Regions from separate parts of the Eubacterium sp. genome, predicted to be linked through region 1. Evidence: predicted binding sites of a transcription regulator. Region 1 holds the regulator's gene; each other region holds the start of a gene.

Region 1 (7,127 bases):
TTTATAAATTATTACTATAAAACTAAAATATCATAACACACATAGAGAATTTAAGCAAATTTATCAATTTTCTTGTCATTTGTTTTCTTATCATTTTTAGATATTTTCAATCTTTCCACCCCTTTAGATTGTTATAACTTCTTAGGGGTGGATTTCCTGACATTTCTTCGATTTTTTCTTCTCATATTTTTCTATATTTTCAGTTTTTTCCACCCCTTTAGATTGTTATGACTCCTTAGGGGTGGATTTCCAAGGACTTCTTCATTTTTCTCTTATCATATTTTTGTATACTTTCAGTTTTTTCCACCCCTTTAGATTGTTATAACTTCTAAAGGGTGGAAACACCATAATACCTGCCATAACTGTATCCCCCGAACAATAGCAAATTAAGCCAAAAGACAAAAGAATGAATAGAGCCACACAAATAAGATATAACCAAAAAGAGCCGTGCCTTAACAACTCTAAATTGTTAAAGCGACAGCTCTTTTCCATCCATATTTCCTAAACTAGAAAAATTTCTTTTTCTTCTTTTTTGTTTTCTCGTGTTCTGATTTGTTATCATCAAATTCCTTTAATGAATTTCCTGAAATCTCGTCAAGTTTCTTGATTAAGTCTTTTTGTTCATTGTTAAGTTTTGTTGGAACCTTAACAACTAATGTTGAATACTGATCACCTCTTGCATTCTGATTGTGTACATTGCATACACCTTTTCCTCTTAATCTAATGCGGGTACCTGTTTGTGTTCCAGGCTTAATGTTGAACTTAACATCGCCATCTACTGTCTTAACACGAATGTCGCCACCTAAAGCAGCCTGTGCAAAAGATATAGATGTTGTTGTATATAAATCCATTCCATTACGTTCAAATTCATTACTTGGAATTACTCTGATATCTACAAGTAAATCACCTCTTGGACCGCCATTTGTTCCAGGCTCGCCTTCTCCTGTTTTTCTGATTCTCTGCATATCGTCTATACCTGCAGGGATATCAATTGTGATTTTCTTTCTTGTAGACTTGTAGCCTGCTCCATGACAGTCCGGACATTTTTCTTTAATGACTTTACCTGTACCATTACAGTCCGGGCAAACCTGTGTGCTTTGCATCATGCCAAACATAGTCTGCTGACGTGATACATACTGTCCTTTACCACCACATTTGCTACATGTTTCAGGAGATGTGCCTGGCTTTGCTCCACTACCTTTACAAGTGCTACATTCTTCCTTAAAGTTAATTGTAACTTCTTTCTTACAGCCAAATACAGCCTCTTCAAAAGTAATACGGAGTCCTGTTCTAACGTCGGCTCCACGTCTTGGTCCATTGCTAGGGCCTCTACGTCCACCGCCACCGAATAGGTCGCCAAAAATGTCTCCAAATCCACTTCCGCCAAAAATATCACCGAAGTCAAAATTGTTAAAATCAAATCCGCCGGAGCCACCTGCACCACCATCAAAGGCAGCATGACCAAACTGGTCATACTGTCTTCTCTTGTCTGCATCACTAAGCACTGCGTATGCTTCAGATGCCTCTTTAAATTTTGTGGCAGCTTCCTCATCACCCGGATTTGCATCGGGATGATATTTCTTGGCTAATTTTCTATATGCTTTCTTTATTGTTGCTTCGTCAGCGTTCTTATCAACGCCTAGCACTTCATAATAATCTCTTTTATCTGCCATGATCTATTTTAAACCTCTGTAAAGTCTCCATCTACTACATCATCTTCCGGTTTTGAACCTGCTCCCATGTCAGGACCTGCACCCTGTGCTCCTGCAGCCTGTGCCTGTTCATACATCTTTGAGAATAACTGCTGTGCAGAATTCATTAATTTTTCTTTTCCAGCCTTTAATTCTTCAACCTGAGCTTCTGTTGGTTCATTTTCACCAATTGCTGCTACTGTTGCTTTTAATGCATCAATGTCAGCCTGAACAGCCTGCTTATCAGCATCTGCTAATTTATCACCAGCTTCATTCATTGCTGTTTCTGTCTGTGTGATAATTGAATCAGCTTCGTTCTTAGCATCAATTGCTTCCTTACGTTTCTTATCAGCTGCTTCAAATTCTGCAGCTTCTTTTACAGCCTTATCAATATCTTCATCTGACATATTTGAACCTGCTGTAATTGTGATGTGCTGTTCCTTACCTGTTCCAAGGTCCTTAGCTGATACATTTACGATACCGTTTGCATCAATATCGAATGTAACTTCAATCTGTGGAACACCTCTTCTTGCTGGTGGAATTCCATCAAGTCTGAACTGACCAAGTGATTTATTATCTCTGGCAAACTGTCTTTCACCCTGTACAACATTGATATCAACGGCTGTCTGGTTATCTGCTGCTGTTGAGAAAATCTGGCTCTTCTTTGTAGGAATTGTTGTGTTTCTTTCAATAAGTCTTGTAGCTACACCACCCATTGTTTCAATTGATAATGAAAGTGGAGTTACATCAAGAAGAAGGATATCGCCGGCACCTGCATCACCTGCTAATTTACCACCCTGAATTGAAGCACCAAGTGCAACACATTCATCAGGATTCATCTTCTTTGATGGTTCATGACCTGTTAACTGTTTTACCTTATCCTGTACAGCTGGGATTCTTGTAGAACCACCAACTAATAATACCTTGCTAAGTTCTGATGCTGAAATTCCTGCATCCTTTAAAGCATTCTGTACTGGGATTGCTGTTCTTTCAACTAAATCTCTTGTTAATTCATCAAATTTAGCCTTTGTAAGTGTCATATTTAAATGCTGTGGTCCCTGTTCATTTGCTGTAATGAATGGGATGCTAATTTCAACCTGAGTAGCTGATGAAAGTTTCTTCTTTGCATCTTCTGCTTCAGCTTTAATTCTTTCCATAGCCATCTTGTCACCTGAAAGGTCAATTCCTGTCTTTGACTTAAAGTCTGCTACCATGTAGTCCATAACTTTCTTATCAAAGTCATCACCACCAAGTTTGTTATCACCGTTTGTTGCTAAAACTTCGATTACACCATCACCGATTTCGATAATAGATACATCAAATGTACCACCACCTAAATCGTATACCATAATCTTCTGTTCCCCTTCGTTATCAAGACCATAAGCTAAAGCTGCTGCTGTTGGCTCGTTGATAATTCTCTTAACATCAAGTCCTGCAATCTTACCGGCATCTTTTGTAGCCTGTCTCTGAGCATCGTTAAAGTAAGCAGGTACTGTAATAACAGCTTCTGTAACTTTTTCACCAAGGTAAGCTTCTGCATCAGCTTTTAACTTCTGAAGAATCATAGCTGAAATAGCCTGTGGTGTATATTCTTTTCCTGCTACATTTGCCTTGTAATCTGTTCCCATATGTCTTTTAATTGATGAGATTGTTCCTTCTGCGTTTGTAACAGCCTGACGTTTAGCCTGCTCACCAACTAATCTTTCTCCATCTTTCTTAAATGCTACTACTGATGGAGTTGTTCTTGCTCCGTCTGCATTTGTGATAACTGTAGGTTCTCCACCTTCCATAACAGCTACACATGAGTTTGTTGTTCCTAAATCAATACCAATAATCTTTCCCATTTTATTTTCCTCCTAATAAATATATGATTATTTCAAATAAAACTAATTAGCTACTTTTACCATACTGTGTCTTACCACTGTATTTCTGTATTTATAACCTTTCTGTAATTCCTCTGACACAACGTTTTCACCAAGTTCGTCATTGTCTTCATGCATTACAGCGTTGTGAAGTTCAGGATCAAATTCCTTTCCCTTCGCCTCAATTGCTTCAACTCCAATATCTTCAAGAGTCTGAAGTAACTGTTTATATATAAGATTCATTCCCTGTCCTACAGGTGATTCTAAATCTTCTTCACTAAGTGCTGCAACTCCTCTTTCGAAGTTATCAACTACAGGTAAAATCTTTTCAATAATTGATTTTGCGCCTGTTTCAAACATTGCTGTTTTTTCTTTATCACTTCTGCTTCTAAAATTTTGAAATTCTGCAAATAGTCTTTGATATTTATCATTAAGTTCTTCTATTTGCTCATCTCTCTTATCTTTTCGCTTGAAGCCTTTTTTCTTTTTCTTTTCAGTTTTCTCTTCTGAAGCATCTTCTGTTTCCTGTGTTTCCTTGGATTCTTCAGTCTTCTCTTCTGAATTCTCAACTTCTTGGTTCTCTTCCACTGCAGATGCTTCTTCTACATCTACTTTCTGGTTTTCTTCCAAGTCCTTATTTTCCTTTTCCATTGGACTTTCCTTTCTAAATTTATTCTTTGTCGTTAAAGTTTTCATTTAACTGTTCTTTTACAACTCTTAAGGTTTCAACAACCTTTTCATAATCCATTCGCTTTGGACCAATGATACCGATTGTTCCTTTGAAACCATCTTCTAATTCGTAAGTAGCAGTTACAACACTGCAATCCTTCATGGACTGAACCGGACTCTCGTTTCCGATGTAAACCTGAATTCCGGTTTCTTCATCACTTTCGTTAATCAATTCTGTTAGCTGTGACTTTTCTTCCAGTGTGGTAAGAAGCTGACTTGCTCTCTCCTTGTCACTAAGTTCAGGATATTTAAAAATATTTGTTGCACCTGATGTGTAAATCTTCATTTGCTCCTCAGTGGAAATAGCTTCTGTTATTGCCTTAAGCACTTCATTAACCAAATCCTCATATTCACCTGCCTGTGAAGTCAATGCTGAAATAACACCTAAGTTAATTTCCTCTAAAGCCAAACCTGCAAGTGCTGTGTTAAGTGCCACGTTAAGTCTCACTATCATTTCCTGACTTACAACTCTGTCAACATTAACAATCTTATTCACTACGTGGTTCTTATCGGAAACCACTGTGCACAACAACTGTTTTTCTTCAAGTACAGATAACTGTATGAATTTGATTTTGTTTCCCTGAGACTTTGGAGAAGAAACCATTGTGGCATAGTTTGTATTGTTTGCTAAAACCTTTGCCATATTCTGGAGAAGTGTCTCAACCTTGTCAACTTTTTCAATTAAAAGGTCTTCCTTCTCGCTAACCTTCTTCTCACGCTCATCTAATTCTGACATCTTATCTTTGAGCATGTGGTCTACATAAAATCGATAACCTTTATCAGTAGGAATTCTACCTGCTGATGTATGAGGCTGAACTATATAACCCATTTCCTCAAGATCAGACATTTCATTTCTGATTGTTGCTGAACTAAGATTCAGATCTGTGTATTTAGAAATTGTTCTTGAGCCAACCGGTTCCCCTGTCTCTAAGTAATTTCTAATTACTGCATCCAGAATCTTTTCTTTTCTTTCATTCAGTTCCATAGATTACTCCTTTCTATGGTTTTAAGACTATTAGCACTCGTGTTGTTTGAGTGCTAACATCTTTTCTATGGTCTAATCTATCACTATCAATATTCTTTGTCAACACTTTATTTTAAAAAGAATTGTAAATTAAATGTAAAAAAAAGTTGTCATTATTTTAATACTCTTAAGTCCGTTAAACTATAGAATATTATCCTAACAACAACTTTCTTATTCTCTTTAACATAAACACTTTAATTGATTTTATGTTAATGCTTTATATTTTCTTATTTTCTTTGTTCTTATGTAAGACCATAAAGCAAGAATTACTCTGCTACATAAACAATTCCGTATGCTTCAGGTCCGATGTGTGTACCAATTGTTGGTCCAATCTGTAATCTGTCTGAAACTTCAATATTAGCTTCTTTCAATCTGTCTGTAAAAGTTTCATTATTTACAGTTCCAATTGAATATATACTGTAAACCGGGAAGTCTGTATTAATTGTGTCGTTTGAAATCAACTTCATAATATCATTTAAAGCTTTTTTCTTTCCAATGCTCTTTGCCTTAATACCTACTTTTCCATCTTCTGTAAAATAAATTAAAGGTTTTATTTTTGCAATTGTGCCAATTCCTGCTTCGATTTTTGACAAACGACCACCTTTATACAAATTATCCAATGTATCAAGCACTGCATACATTCTAACCTTTGGCTGAATTTCTTTAATAGCCGCAACTATTTCTTCTGCTGTCTTGCCACTGTCTCTTAACTGTATGCCATAGTCAACCAAAACCTTAATAACAAAAGTAGCTGATAATGAATCAACTATATGTATCTTATCATATTCAACCATGTTCTTAGCTAATGTGGCACTTTGAATCAAGCCACTTAAACCTGATGAAAGTAAAATACATATAAGCTCGTCTCCATCTGCCTTAATTTTTTCAAATATGTCAATAAAATCCTGTGGTGATGGCTGAGCTGTTTTAGGGAACTCATCTGATTCCTGTGTTAATTTATAAAATTCATCCTTAGAAATTTCACCGTCTCTAAAACTCTTATCTCCTACACTAATCGCTATCGGTATGTACTCTATCCCTTTTCCCTGTAACTGTTCTTTATCATAATCAGAACCTGAGTCAATTAAAAATTTTATCATTCTGCATCTCCTTTTAACCAAAACAAAAGCTGTTCACAATAGTTTACTTTATGAACAGCTTGTATTTTGTACTTTACTACACATTTGCAATTTAGTCAAATTTTTATTATTTTACAATCATCTCTTCAATATCTTCAAATGTATTAGCAACGCTATACACTCTTGATAAATCGCAGTGGAACATTCCCTGTTCCTTCATTTCATCCATAAATTTAAGTAATGTATCATAAAAACCATTGTGGTTAAAAATAATTACTTTTCCTTCAATCATATACTTTTCGATTAATACAATTGCTTCAAATAACTCATCCATTGTTCCAACGCCACCTGGTAAAACAATGAACACGTCAGCTTCCGATTCAAAATGTCCTTTGCGCTCAGCCATTGAATCACAAACAATTTCCTTATCACATCCTTTGAACACGTTCATATTCTTAAATGCCTTTGGATATACACCTGTTATGTAAGCACCTCCGTCGTGCATTCCTCTTGCCATATATCCAAGTGTACTATCTGCACCGCCTCCATAAATAAGGTCGTACTTTTCTCCTAACTTCTTTCCCATATCATAGTATGGTTTTAACTTTTCTTCTGAAACGTAAGGTGAGAATGATCCGTAAATGCATATTGTTTTTCTGTCCATAATAATCCCTCTTTTCCGTTTGTAATTTATAATATGTTTTATATTATACTATCTATTCCAAAAGAATCAAAGAATTTT
Region 2 (7,127 bases), on a different contig from region 1:
TTTATGGCTGCTTATGGTTTAAAAATATAATTACACTAGCAAACACGCATTTGACCTGTAAGTTAGTAAACTATATTCTTTATAATTTCTTATTCTACATTCTTATGGAAGAATGTTTATTGCATAAAAAATGTTTACAAATAAGATACATAAAAGGCATATCCATATATGCATAATAGGTATTAGACATGGTAAAGAAGCTAGTGTTATATTGTAAATAAAGTTATAAAGAAGGAGTGATACATATGAGTAAAGTATTAGTAACATATTTCAGTGCAAGTGGAGTAACAGCAAAAACAGCTAACAAGTTGGCAAAAGAAGTAGATGGTGATTTGTTCGAAATTGAACCAAAGGAAAAATACACATCAGCAGATTTAAACTGGATGGACAAGAAAAGTCGTAGTTCTGTAGAAATGAATGATCCTGCAAGCAGACCTGAAATTGCAAAGCAGGTTGAAAATATGGACATGTATGATACAGTATTAGTTGGATTTCCAATTTGGTGGTACGTTGAACCAAAGATTATTGACACATTTTTAGATAGTTATGATTTTGCAGGAAAGACAGTAATACCATTTGCTACATCAGGCGGAAGTGGAATCGAAAATGTAGAAAAGAACTTACAGAAAGAATACCCGAACATTAATTGGGGAAAAGGCAAGTTATTAAACGGAAGTGTTAAGGCTTGGTTTTAATTGCCAAAGTTAAAGAATTATTTGTGTAATAGAAATCTCTTGGGATTTCTATTGCATAAATAAAGTTCAACTATGGAATGGTAAAATACAACAATATGGATTAACCAGAAAGGAATGGAGAATTTATGATATTTATTTGGGTTGTGCTTCCAATTATTGCAATTGGAGCAGTAGGATTTTACCTTTTTAGAAAAATCTACAGGGCAGTTGATTTCTTTAAAGGTGAAATGAAAAAGTCTAAAAAGAACATATCAGCAATAGTTGGAACAGCCTTGATTTTGTCAGGTCATACACACGCTGGTCAGATTTTACCAATAGGTTTGATTTCGCCATTGTTCCATATGAATGATTTGAATTATGGCTATGTGAAAGAGAGCAATCTTAATGAGATAGTTACATCCGGAATTGCAGGTTGGGGGTATCCAATAAGAACTGAAAAGCATTCAGAGTATGCGATTATAGATATTAAAAATAAATAAGGAACACATAATGGCAAAGAACATAGATTTAACAAAAGGTAATATTTCAAAAGGCTTGTGGGCGTTTGCAATTCCGTTGATGCTGGGAAATGTAATGCAACAGTTTTACAACTTAGCCGATACATGGGTAGTGGGAAGATTCATTGGCAACACCGCTTTAGCAGCAGTTGGCTCGTCATATACTTTAATGACGTTTCTTACATCCATTATTATTGGGTTATCTTTGGGAAGCAGCACTTTTATTTCAATGGCGTTTGGAAACAAAGATAATAGAATGATTAGAAACGGAATTGTTATATCTTCAGAAATTACCTGTGGTCTGACAATAATACTGATAATAATTTCATACACTTTTTTAGATAAAATTATAAAGGTTTTAAATGTGCCAGATAACACATTTGCTGATATGCGTACATATTTGTTTTATGTATTTATAGGATTTTTTGCAACGTATATTTACAACTATTGTTCCAACCTGTTAAGGGCAGTTGGCAATTCTGTAACACCTTTAATTTTTCTTGGCGTTTCTGTGGTGTTAAATATAATACTCGATTTATATTTTGTAATTGGACTTGGTATGGGAATAATTGGAGCAGCAGTTGCTACGGTAATTTCCCAGTATATTGCAGGGCTTGGAATATTGATATATTACATAATAAAATATCCGGAATACAGAGTCAGAAAAGAAGATTGCAGGTGGAGCAAAAGCAATTTTAAAAATATCCTGTCACTATCAGGTTACACCTGTATTCAGCAGTCGGTGATGAACCTTGGCATACTTATGGTTCAGGGAATAGTTAATGGATTTGGACAAAATGTAATGGCGGCATTTGCGGTGGCGGTGAAAATTGATACCATTGCCTATATGCCCGCACAGGATTTTGGAAATGCCTTTTCTGTTTTCGTAGCCCAAAATTATGGTGCCAATCAAAAGCAGCGAATTAAAGAAGGTGTAAAAAAAGCAGGTATTAGTGTAGTCCTATTTTGCCTGGGAATAAGTGCTTTGGTATTTATATTTGCAAGACCACTTATGTCAATATTTGTAAGCAGTAAGAGTGCAGCAGTTATAAGTACGGGAGTGACTTATTTAAGAATAGAAGGTGCCTTTTATGTAGGAATTGGAATTTTATTTATGCTTTACGGTTTTTATAGGGCTATAAATAAGCCATTAATGTCAGTAATTCTTACAATAATTTCTCTTGGAACACGAGTTGTTTTAGCATATTATTTATCAAAAATACCGGTTATAGGAGTAATTGGTATTTGGGTAGCCATACCAATTGGTTGGTTTTTATCGGATTTGACGGGCATATTAGGATACAAATTTATTAATAAAAACACTGAAAAAACCTTATAATGATATGCTCCCTATATAGTAGACAGATTGAATAATTAAAAATCTACTATATAGGGAGCATATCATAAAATGGGCGTTCCAGTGCTTTTTTTATGCCTATAACGCAAAGGATTATGGGGCAGAGGGAAGTGGAAATAATGATTCAAGATGGTCATCAAATTTTGCAGATGATGCATGGCTTATAATTGACCTTGAAAAAACATATATGATTAACAAGGTTGTAATTAACTGGGAAGCTGCATACGGAAAGGCGTATGACATTTTAGTGTCAGTTTACGGAAAATAGACTCACAGGCTGAAAGCACAAATTGGAAAGTTCACAAAAAATTCACAAAAAATTCACAAAAAATTAGCACTCACCTCTTGACAGTGCTAACAAAAAGGACTATAACATAGTTGTACAAAGAAAAAGGTACAAAGATAAATACAAAAAGGCTAAAAGGTCTCAACGTGATGGCGCACAACAAATTAGTCGCTACGCCGTAGCGCATGACAAATTAAGTTTTAGTTATGTAATATGGAAGGAGAGATGACTTATGATGATGCCTAGTATTTTTGGAGAAAACTTATTTGATGACTTTATGGATGATTTTTCAAGAGGCTTTGATTTCCCAGAGTTCCCAGATGTTGACAAGAAATTGTATGGTAAACATGCTAAGAATTTAATGAAGACTGATGTTAAGGACACAGAGAATGGCTATGAAGTTTCTATGGATCTTCCAGGATTCAAAAAAGACGAAATAAAGATGAAACTTGAAAATGGTGTATTAACAATTAATGCAGCTAAAGGATTAGACAAGGACGAGAAAGATAAGAAGGGTAAATATGTAAGACGTGAACGTTATGCAGGTAGCCTAACAAGAAGTTTCTATGTTGGTGATCATGTAACTGTTCAGGATGTTCATCCTAAATATGAAAACGGAATTTTGTCTTTCACAGTTCCAAAAGAAAACAAACAGGTTGAAGAAAAAGAAAAATTTATAGAAATTGAAGGATAAATAAATTATTCATATGGTTGTTTAGAGAATAAGCAATAAATGAAAAAACCTAGGACTACAGTAATGTGTCCTAGGTTTTTTTGTGCTCCGTATGTTTGTGGACAACATACAGGGCACCTGAAGAATTTGTCAAAAATCATACAACTGTCTAAATATTTCCCAGCATAAAATTAAGCTAAAACGGTTCTGTTTATTGTTACGGTTTTCTACATATGTGTTATACTAATAGCAAAAAAGTTTAACGAATTATAGACAACAAAAATTTTATGGAAAGAGGCATTAAGTGAATATTTTATCATTAGAAAACATTACACATTCATATACAGAAAGGAAATTATTTGATGACGCAAGCTTTTACCTTCATGAAGGCGAAAAAGTCGGAATCATTGGCATAAATGGGACAGGAAAATCAACACTGCTAAAAATTATGGCAGGCTTAGAAGTACCTGACAGTGGAAATGTCATAAAGGCATCTAATTTGATGATACATTATCTGCCACAGAACCCGAAGTTTAATGAAGACGACACAGTAATTGAAAGTGTGCAGAATATGGTACATCATCATGCAAACGAAGACGAGTTAGTTAAGGCGAAAGCCATGATGACAAGACTTGGTATAAATAATTTTGAACAGAAAACAGGTGAATTGTCCGGTGGTCAAAGAAAAAGACTTGCTTTAGTTTCTGTGCTTATTACACCTTGTGATATTTTGATTTTAGATGAGCCTACAAACCATTTAGACAGTGAAATGGCAGAATGGTTGGAGAATCAGTTGCGCGCATTTAAAGGGGCCTTAGTTATGGTAACTCATGACAGATATTTTTTAGATAGTGTTACTAATAGAATTATCGAGTTAGACAAAGGAAAAATTTACAGTTATAACGAAAAGTATTCTGGATTTTTACAGCGTAAGGCAGAAAGAGAAGACAGTCAGAAGGCAAGTTAACGCAAAAGACAAAGTATTCTCCGCAAGGAGATTCAGTGGATGCAGCGTGGCGCAAGAGCAAGATCAACAAAACAAAAAGCTCATATACAGCGCTATGAAAATCTTAAGAATCAAAAAGGAATAGTTGAAGATGATAAAATTGAATTAAGCAGTATTAAGTCAAGAATGGGAAAAACTACAATTGAGCTTGATAAAATCTCAAAGGCTTATGGTGCGAATACGGTTTTAATTAAGGATTTTACTTACAACTTCTTAAAAGGTGACAGAGTTGGCTTCGTAGGAAAAAATGGTTGTGGTAAAACAACTTTAATGAAAATTATAGATGGTAGAATTAAACCTGACAGTGGAACTGTAACAATTGGACAGACTATCAAAATCGGCTACTATACACAGGAAATTGAGACAGACCAACAAGGTGGAATTGCTTACATGGATCCACAGGAAAAAGTTATTGATTACATAAAAAATACAGCGGAATTTGTTCGTACAGAGGATGGGTTGGTTTCTGCATCAGCAATGCTTGAAAGATTTTTATTTCCATCTTCCCAGCAGTATAGCAAAATAGAAAAACTTTCAGGTGGTGAAAGACGTAGACTTAATCTTTTAAGAGTGCTTATGGAAGCACCAAATGTTTTGATTTTAGATGAGCCTACAAATGATTTGGATATTGAAACAATGACAATTTTAGAAGACTACTTGGATAGTTTTGATGGCATTGTAATTACAGTAAGCCACGACAGATATTTCCTTGATCGAATAGTAAGAAGGATTTTTGCTTTTGAAGGTAATGGAGTGATTAGTCAGTATGAAGGTGGATATACAGACTATATTAATAAGAAGAAACAGCAGGAGGTTGCGGGAAATGCCGGAACTTTAAGAGAAAAAAATACTGGAAAATCAGGTAGTGGTTCAGGTGCCGTGCAATCTGCAAATATAGGTAATGCAAAGAGCACAGGAAGTATTAAGGGGAATGGAAAACAAAATACAGGAGAAGCATCGAATAGTCAAAAAAAAGATGACTATAAACACAGAAATAAAAAATTAAAATTTTCATATAACGAACAAAGAGAATATGAAACCATAGAAGATGATATTGCTAACCTTGAAGAAAAGCTGGAAAGACTGGATAAAGAGATGAATGAAAATGCAACTAATTCTGTTAAGTTAAAAGAATTAATGGAAGCTAAAGAAGAAACGGAAAATCTTTTAATGGAGAAAATGGACAGATGGGAATATTTGGAGGACTTGGCGAAAAGGATTGGGGAGCAGTAGAGTCTGCTAAAGACGAGTTCAGAACATTGATGTGAACAGGAGAAATAGATGATAGATGTAAAATCAATTAAAGCGTGTACAAATAGTCGATTTTATGAGAGAGGCAAAGATTTATATTATAGAGGAAAAGTCTTAAATATTGATGTTCAGGAAGACGGCGATTGGATTATTATACATGCTGATGTTAAAGGTAGTGGACATAATATATATGACATAGAATTAGAAGTAGATGCTGAGGATGGAGATATTATGGCATCAGATTGTTCATGTCCTGCTGCAGAAAGTTATTATGCTATGTGCAAGCATTGTGTAGCAGTAGCTTTTGAATATAACAATCAATGTGAAAATCAGATACAGAAATTTACATCAAAGGAAGAAGCATTGTATAAGTTACAAAATATGCAGGGAATTACTAAAGGAATAAAAGTTGCAACTAATCCATTACTTAAAAATATTTTAGACCAATACACAAATGAGAAAATGCTACCAATTCTAAATGGGGATTTGTATGGAAAAATAGAGTTAGAACCATTTCTTTCAATTGAAGGGTACAGACGAATGTCTGTTGAATTTAAAATTGGAACAGATAAAAAGTATGTTTTAAAAGATTTAATTGAATTTGTCAAAAACATAAAAGAAAAAGAAAATCATTCCTATGGAAAAAATTTGGAATTTGTTCATATAATGGAGGCGTTTTCGCCTGACTCAAGAAAGATGGTAAAGTTCATTGAGGATTGGGTTGCCAGAAACAAAAATACATATTCTATATTTGGATTTTATGGAAATACTTATCAAAAGGTCAGACATATTCCATTAGACGAGAACAGTCTTGAAGAGTTTCTTATGGCAACTGAATATAAAGAATTCGCATTAGATGTAGATGGTGCCAAAACAACGTATAAAGTGGCAAAAGAGAGCTTTAATGAAAATGCCAGCTTTGATTTAAAAATACAAGGTGATGATAGCGGTGCAAATATAAAAATTCAGCAATTGTTTGCATATAAAGGTAACAATAAATATATGATATTTAAAGAAAATTGTGTTTACATGGAACCTTTAGAAAATTGGAAACTTTTAGATGAATTAATGATTTGTGCAGATGAATATGCAGGCGATATTTATGTAAGCAAAGAAGATTTACCTTCTTTCTGCAATATCCTGTTACCTAAAATAAAAGGATGTTGCAATGTGGAATTAGTAGATTTTGATGAGAGTAAATACGTTGTAACAAAACCTGAATTAAAAACATATTTGGATATGCCACAGGAAGACATGATTACATTTAAAGCACAGGCAATTTATGGTGAGAATGAATATTCTGTATTTGATCAGGAAAATGTGGCACTTAGAGACTTACAAACAGAGAAAATAGTATCAGAT
Region 3 (7,127 bases), on a different contig from region 1:
TTTTTTTCAGTTGAAATTTCTGAGTCATTGTTAAGTATTGCATTATAAATTAAAAATCTTTCTGTTAAATCATCACAGGAACAATTTTCAGGTTTTAGAATTTTATTATTTACATAAATATCTTCTACTGTCATTTTATTCTGTGTTAAAGTACCTGTTTTATCTGAACAGATAACAGATACGCAACCTAAACTTTCAACAGCTTTTAAATCCTTTATTATTGCATTTTCTTTTGCCATTCTGCTTGTTCCCATTGCCTGAACAATTGTAATAATAGATGTTAGTGCCTCTGGAATCGCTGCTACTGCAAGTGCTACAGCAAACATAAGTGAGTCAAGTAATGCCTGCCCTCTAATTAAACTAAGAAGTAAAACAAAACCACATATTCCCATAATTACAAGTGCTAGTTTTTTGCTAAAATTATCCATGCTTATCTGTAAAGGCGTTTTCTTATTTTTGGTGTCATTCATAAGGGAAGCAATGTTACCAATTTCTGTGTCCATGGCTGTATTTGTGACAATAACTTTTGCCCTACCATAAGTTACCAATGTTCCTGAATACACCATATTCACTCTATCTGCAAGTGGAGTTTCATCCTGTAAAACTATATCTGCCTTATCCACATTTAAAGATTCGCCTGTAAGAGAACTTTCATTTACCTGTAAAGAATAATTCTCTATTATTCTGCCATCAGCAGGCACCATATCTCCTGCTTCCAATATTAAAATATCACCAGGCACAATCTTTTTTGATGGAATTTCCATTTTTGCACCATTTCTAATTACTTTAGACACAGGTGATGATAATTCTCGTAAGGCATCAAGAGATTTCTCAGCTTTAAAATATTGAACAGTACCTAAAATTGCATTTAAAATTATTACTACCAAAATTACAATAGTGCTTTCCACATTACCCGATGCTAATGAAATAAGCGCCGAAATAATTAGAATAATAACAAGTAAATCATTAAACTGGTCGTAAAATATTTGAAAAAATGTTTTCTTTTCTGTTTGTTCTAAAATATTTTCTCCGAAAGAGTTTAATTTTTCTTCTGCTTCTTTTGATGTTAGACCATTAAAAGTTCCAAATTGTTCTTTTAGCTGTTGTTTTGTTTTTTGATAATTTTCCATGGGAACCTCCTTGCTAATATTTGCATTTTTCTTTTTTTATTTACAATGAATTCCCTTGGAATTCATTGTAAATAAAAAAGAACGAGATTTTTGTGCATCAAAAATAATGCACAAAAAGTCTCGTTCAACTAAATCTTGTTAGTTCTCTGGCCTCCGGTTCAATTATGAACGTACTGACGAAAACCAGAACATGTAAAACATGCAACTACTCCCCTTTTGTTGTAAAGGTCTATAATTTTCTGTTATTATATCACACTGCAATCGAAAATCCTAGTACAATTTCTAATAAAAATTCCAGACCTAAAATTTTCAGAGGCAAATTTCATAAATTACATGCCCATTCCCATACCAGGGTTAGCTGGCATAGCAGGAACATCTTCTTTTATGTTTGCAACAACGGATTCTGTTGTAAGTAATGTACTTGCCACACTTGTTGCGTTCTGTAAAGCGCTTCTTGTAACCTTAGCAGGATCAAGGATTCCGGCGTCAACCATCTTAACGTATTTTCCGTTAAGTGCATCAAAACCTGTTCCCGGTTCTGATTCTCTTACTTTATTTACAATAACTGAACCTTCAAGTCCTGCATTCTTTGAAATTGTAAATAATGGTGCTTCAAGAGCCTTAAGAATAATTGAAGCTCCTGTCTTTTCATCACCTTCAAGTGAATCAACTAATTCTGCAACTTTCTTTGAAGCATGGATATAAGCAGATCCGCCACCTGCAATAATTCCTTCTTCTACAGCTGCTCTTGTTGCGTTTAAAGCATCTTCCATTCTTAACTTGTTTTCCTGCATTTCTGGTTCTGTAGCAGCACCTACTCTTATTACTGCAACACCACCGGCTAATTTTGCAAGTCTTTCCTGTAATTTTTCTTTATCGAAATCTGATGTTGTTTCTTCAAGCTGAGCCTTAATCTGACCAACTCTTCCTTCGATTTCTTCTGATGCTCCAAGGCCATCAACAATAATTGTATTTTCTTTTGTTACCTTAACAGATTTTGCTCTACCTAAATCTTCAATCTTAGTTTCTGCAAGAGATAAACCAAGTTCATCTGAAATAACCTGACCACCTGTTAAAATAGCAATATCTTTTAACATTTCCTTACGTCTGTCACCATATCCAGGTGCCTTAACAGCTACTACATTAAATGTACCACGTAACTTGTTTACGATAAGTGTTGTAAGAGCTTCACCTTCAACATCTTCAGCAATAATTAAAAGTTTTGCACCAGACTGTACAATCTGTTCAAGTACAGGAAGGATTTCCTGAATGTTAGAAATCTTCTTATCTGTAATTAAAATATATGGATCTTCTAATGTTGCTTCCATCTTTTCCATATCTGTTGCCATGTAAGCTGAAATATATCCTCTGTCAAACTGCATACCTTCAACTAAATCAAGTTCAGTTTTCATTGTCTTTGACTCTTCAATTGTAATAACACCGTCGTTTGAAACTTTTTCCATTGCATCTGCAACCATGTTACCAACTTCTTCGTCACCTGCTGAAATTGCAGCAACCTTTGCAATCTGTTCTTTTCCTGTTACAACACTGCTCATGTCAGCGATTGCTTCAACTGCACAATTTGTAGCTTTCTTCATTCCTTTTCTAAGAATAATTGGGTTAGCACCTGCAGCTAAATTCTTCATACCTGCGTTAATCATTGCCTGTGCTAAAACTGTAGCTGTTGTTGTACCATCACCTGCAACGTCATTTGTCTTTGTTGCAACTTCTTTTACAATCTGTGCTCCCATGTTTTCAAAAGCATCTTCTAATTCAACTTCTTTTGCAATTGTTACACCATCGTTTGTAATAAGTGGTGCCCCAAATGATTTATCTAAAACTACGTTTCTTCCTTTTGGTCCAAGTGTTACCTTTACTGTATCTGCTAACTGGTTTACACCTGCTTCAAGAGCCTTTCTTGCTTCTGCTCCATATTTAATTTCCTTTGCCATAATAAATGCCTCCTATAAAAATTATTCAACTATTGCAAGTATGTCTGACTGTTTTACAATAATGTATTCTTCATCATCTAATTTAACTTCATTGCCTGCATATTTTGAAAAGATAACAACATCCCCAACTTTAACATGCATTGTTACTTCTTTTCCATCAACTAATCCACCGGGACCAACTGCAACAACTTCTGCCTGCTGTGGTTTTTCCTGTGTCTGACTTGTTAAAATAATTCCTGACTTTGTTTTTTCTTCAGGAGTAGACTGTTTTAATACTACTCTGTCTGCTAATGGTACTAATTTCATTTTGTTACCTCCATATGTTATACTCATAGGTTCTAGACCTGCTTTTTTATGTTTTGTTAGCACTCTTTAATTATGAGTGCTAATCACTAATACATATATTATCACTTTTCTTATTAAATGCAACCCAAATAATAAAAAATTAACAAAACTGTTACATTTTTATTTTCCTACCTTGTTATCTCTGCCAAAACAGAATAAATATTGTTGGGCATAGCCACCGTACTCTCCGTATTTTTCTCTGGCAAATTCAGCAATCCTTTCCTTAGATGTATCTTCACCATTGAAATAAACTGACTCCATAATTCTTTTTATCCATACATCAATTGGAAAAGCATCTCTGTAGCCAAGTGAGAAAAGCATTACACAATTGGCGACCTTTTCACCAACACCTTTAATTTCTATTAGTTTTTTTCGTGCCTGCTCTTCATTTAAATTCTTAAAAGTTTTCTCACATAAATAGCCACTACTAATCTTTTCCACTGCATCAGCCAAATATGGTGCCCTGAAACCTGTTTTCATTTCTCTAAAGCTTTCTTCCGTTATTGTTCCAAGAACCTTTGGTGATGGGAATGAATAATATTTTTCATTGTTTATGGTACCCAGATAATTTCCATATTTTTCGCTAATTCTTTTTACAAGCTGTTTAATATGGGGAATTTGTTTATTTTGGGAAATAATAAAAGATATAAGCATTTCATGAAACTGTTGATTTAAAATTCTAACGCCATATTTTTCCTTTATTGCAGGTTCCAGTTTTTTGTCATTTTGCAATAAAAAATTTTTGATTTTTCCATAATCACGTTTCAAATCAAAATAATCAATCCAAATATTTTCGACTTCTTCTATAGAATTATTGAAGAAAATCAAATTATCATCTTCCTGTTTTACATGTATTAATTTCTCATAGGCAACAACTACATATTCATTATCATTTTGCTTATAAAATCTAAAACACTGACCACATTCTAAAGTCTGTTCCAAATTAAAATCATTTATTCCCTCTATAATTGTATTATTTTTTTGCTGGTATATTCTCATTTTTTTCTCCTAATGTATTTCATAATAACACTAGCCTAACATTTTTAATTATCAGATTCAATAGAATCATTTACCAATTAATATATCATGAAAAAAAGCTTATACTAAATATATATTCTTACTTTATTTTGTGGCAGTTTCGTATTATAATTAAAGAAAATTTGTAACGACTAATACAAATATATTTAGAATAATAATTGGAGGTTTAGATATGGGATTTTTAAAAAAATTATTTGGAACAGCAGCAGTTACCGGAGCCGCTGTTGGTGGTGCATTATATGTGAAGAAACGCAAGGAAGAAAAAGATATTGACGAAGATATTTTTGAAGATTTTGACGATTCAAAAGCATTTGATGTTGTAACTGATGACAACGGAGATTCTACTAAGGTTGTAATTACAATTAACAAACGAAAAGTTAAGAATTTTGCTGATAGTGCAGCAGATAAGATTATTGACACTTCTGAAAAGATTAAGGATACCGTATCTGAAAAGCTTGGAGAAGACAATGTTAATATTATTAAAGATAAAGCTAGTCAGGTAAAGGAAAAAGCTTACGAAGCTGCTGACATTGCAAGTGAAAAGGCAAAAGATTTTCGCGAAATGGCTGTAAACAAAGTTGGCGAAGATAAAATCGATGCTACAAAAGAAAAGATTAGCAATGCTGCAACTAAAGTAACAGATACAATTAACAATACAATCGACAAGATGACTTCTACTTCTTCATCACATATCAACGATATTGATGATAATCTTTTTGATGAAGACGATTTGGAAGATGCCTTTACTGATCAGGATGTAACAGAAGACGATTTCGTTACTGAAGATGATGTTACAGTTGACTCAAAAGAACAGGGTGACTTATATGAAGAAGATTCTGATGGCGATGATTTAGATGATGATTTGCTTACAGATGAATTAAATGATCTATAAAACATAATTAGAAAATTTGTTTTTAGATTCACCTGCTTTTTCTTTTTATTTTTGATACTTTTTAAGGTTTCAGACTTTTATATAAAGTTTGGAACCTTTCTTATTACACAAAAAAGAAGTCTTTATTGATATACGATTTTTGCTTTCCAAATATCTATCTTAATAAAAACTTCTTTTTAATTTATATTCTTTTTATATTAATCTTAATACCAATTCCATTCTATTTCTTTGGCAACTTAAATGAGCTCTTAAGTGATACGATTCTGTTAAATACAGGATGCTCAGCTGTATAGTCTTTTAAATCTGCACAGAAATATCCCTGTCTTACAAACTGGAATTTATCTTCAGGCTTAACATCTGCAATGTTTGGTTCAACATAACAATCTGTTAATACTGTCTTTGAGTTAGGATTTAAGTTAAGAGTTCCATCTTCATTTAACTTACCTTTTTCTTCATCAACAATGTTTTCATAAAGACGTACTTCTGACTTAACACCATGACGTGCTGAAACCCAATGGATAGTTCCTTTTACTTTTCTACCTGTAAATCCACTGCCACTTCTTGTTTCAGGATCGTAAGTTACATGTATTTCTGTTACCTTACCGTTCTCATCCTTCTTGTAGTCCACACATTTAACAAAGTAAGCATTCATTAATCTTACTTCATTACCAGGGAATAATCTAAAATATTTCTTAGGTGGCTCTTCCATAAAGTCATCGCGGTCAATATAGATTTCCTTACAGAATGGTACTTTTCTTGTTCCAAGTTCAGGACATTCAACATTATTTACAACGTCAAACCATTCAACCTGATCTTCAGGATAGTTGTCAATTATAACTTTAATTGGATCTAAAACAGCCATTAATCTTGGTTTCTTAGCTTTTAAATCTTCTCTGATGCAGTATTCTAACATTGCATAGTCAACTGAGCTGTTACTCTTTGAAATACCACATAATTCAACAAACATCTTAATTGATTCAGGTGTAAAACCTCTTCTACGCAAAGCTGCAATAGAAACAAGTCTTGGATCATCCCAACCGTCAACAATTCCATCTTCAACTAACTGTTTAATATATCTCTTACCTGTTACAACATTTGTAACATATAACTTAGCAAACTCAATCTGTCTAGGTGGATTTGGATACTCTAATTCTCTTACTACCCAGTCATATAATGGTCTATGGTCTTCGAATTCTAATGTACAAATTGAATGAGTAACCCCTTCGATTGCATCTTCAATTGGATGAGCAAAATCGTACATAGGATAAATGCACCATTTATCTCCTGTGTTATGGTGTGTCATGTGAGCAACTCTATAAATAATAGGATCTCTCATATTAATATTAGGGCTTGCCATGTCAATTTTGGCTCTTAATACTTTTTCACCATCTTTATATACACCGTTCTTCATGTTTTCAAAGAGTTCAAGATTCTCTTCAACAGTTCTGTCTCTGTAAGGGCTGTCCTTACCAGGTTCTGTTAAAGTACCTCTGTATTCTCTAATTTCTTCAGGTGACAAATCACAAACATAAGCCTTGCCTTTTTTTATAAGCTTAACTGCAGCTTCATACATTTGTTCAAAATAATTTGACGCAAAAAATAGTCTGTCTTCCCAATCTGCACCTAACCACTTTATATCTTTTAATATTGATTCAACAAACTCTTCCTTCTCTTTTGTAGGGTTTGTGTCATCAAATCTCATATTAAACTTTCCGTTATATTCTTTTGCTAATCCGTAATTTAATAATATTGATTTAGCATGTCCTATAT

The links. Region 1 encodes HrcA, which represses chaperone genes, less so after heat shock. Its sites were predicted from a motif close to TGTTAGCACTCNNNNNNNNNGAGTGCTAACA; they were not measured.
Region 2: ACZM4J_RS03010 (Hsp20/alpha crystallin family protein) is a predicted target of HrcA. The motif match lies at 2,879-2,909, and genes of this name have one in related genera.
Region 3: ACZM4J_RS10725 (co-chaperone GroES) is a predicted target of HrcA. The motif match lies at 3,443-3,473, and genes of this name have one in related genera.

What each region holds. Positions count from the first base shown of each region.
Region 1 covers NZ_DBLZZO010000007.1:31,004-38,130, forward strand. The annotation lists gene dnaJ (molecular chaperone DnaJ) at 507-1,673, opposite strand; gene dnaK (molecular chaperone DnaK) at 1,682-3,535, opposite strand; gene grpE (nucleotide exchange factor GrpE) at 3,578-4,204, opposite strand; gene hrcA (heat-inducible transcriptional repressor HrcA) at 4,224-5,267, opposite strand; gene ACZM4J_RS03770 (DegV family protein) at 5,573-6,406, opposite strand; gene ACZM4J_RS03775 (LOG family protein) at 6,513-7,049, opposite strand.
Region 2 covers NZ_DBLZZO010000005.1:72,720-79,846, reverse strand. The annotation lists gene ACZM4J_RS03030 (flavodoxin) at 246-695, shown strand; gene ACZM4J_RS03025 (metallophosphoesterase family protein) at 821-1,174, shown strand; gene ACZM4J_RS03020 (MATE family efflux transporter) at 1,185-2,531, shown strand; gene ACZM4J_RS03015 (discoidin domain-containing protein) at 2,563-2,817, shown strand; gene ACZM4J_RS03010 (Hsp20/alpha crystallin family protein) at 3,068-3,529, shown strand; partial or broken gene ACZM4J_RS03005 (ABC-F family ATP-binding cassette domain-containing protein) at 3,813-5,747, shown strand; gene ACZM4J_RS03000 (DEAD/DEAH box helicase) at 5,796-7,127, shown strand, end outside.
Region 3 covers NZ_DBLZZO010000033.1:8,302-15,428, reverse strand. The annotation lists gene ACZM4J_RS10735 (cation-translocating P-type ATPase) at 1-1,130, opposite strand, end outside; gene groL (chaperonin GroEL) at 1,460-3,082, opposite strand; gene ACZM4J_RS10725 (co-chaperone GroES) at 3,104-3,388, opposite strand; gene ACZM4J_RS10720 (DNA-3-methyladenine glycosylase family protein) at 3,548-4,426, opposite strand; gene ACZM4J_RS10715 (hypothetical protein) at 4,638-5,357, shown strand; gene ACZM4J_RS10710 (glutamine--tRNA ligase/YqeY domain fusion protein) at 5,578-7,127, opposite strand, start outside.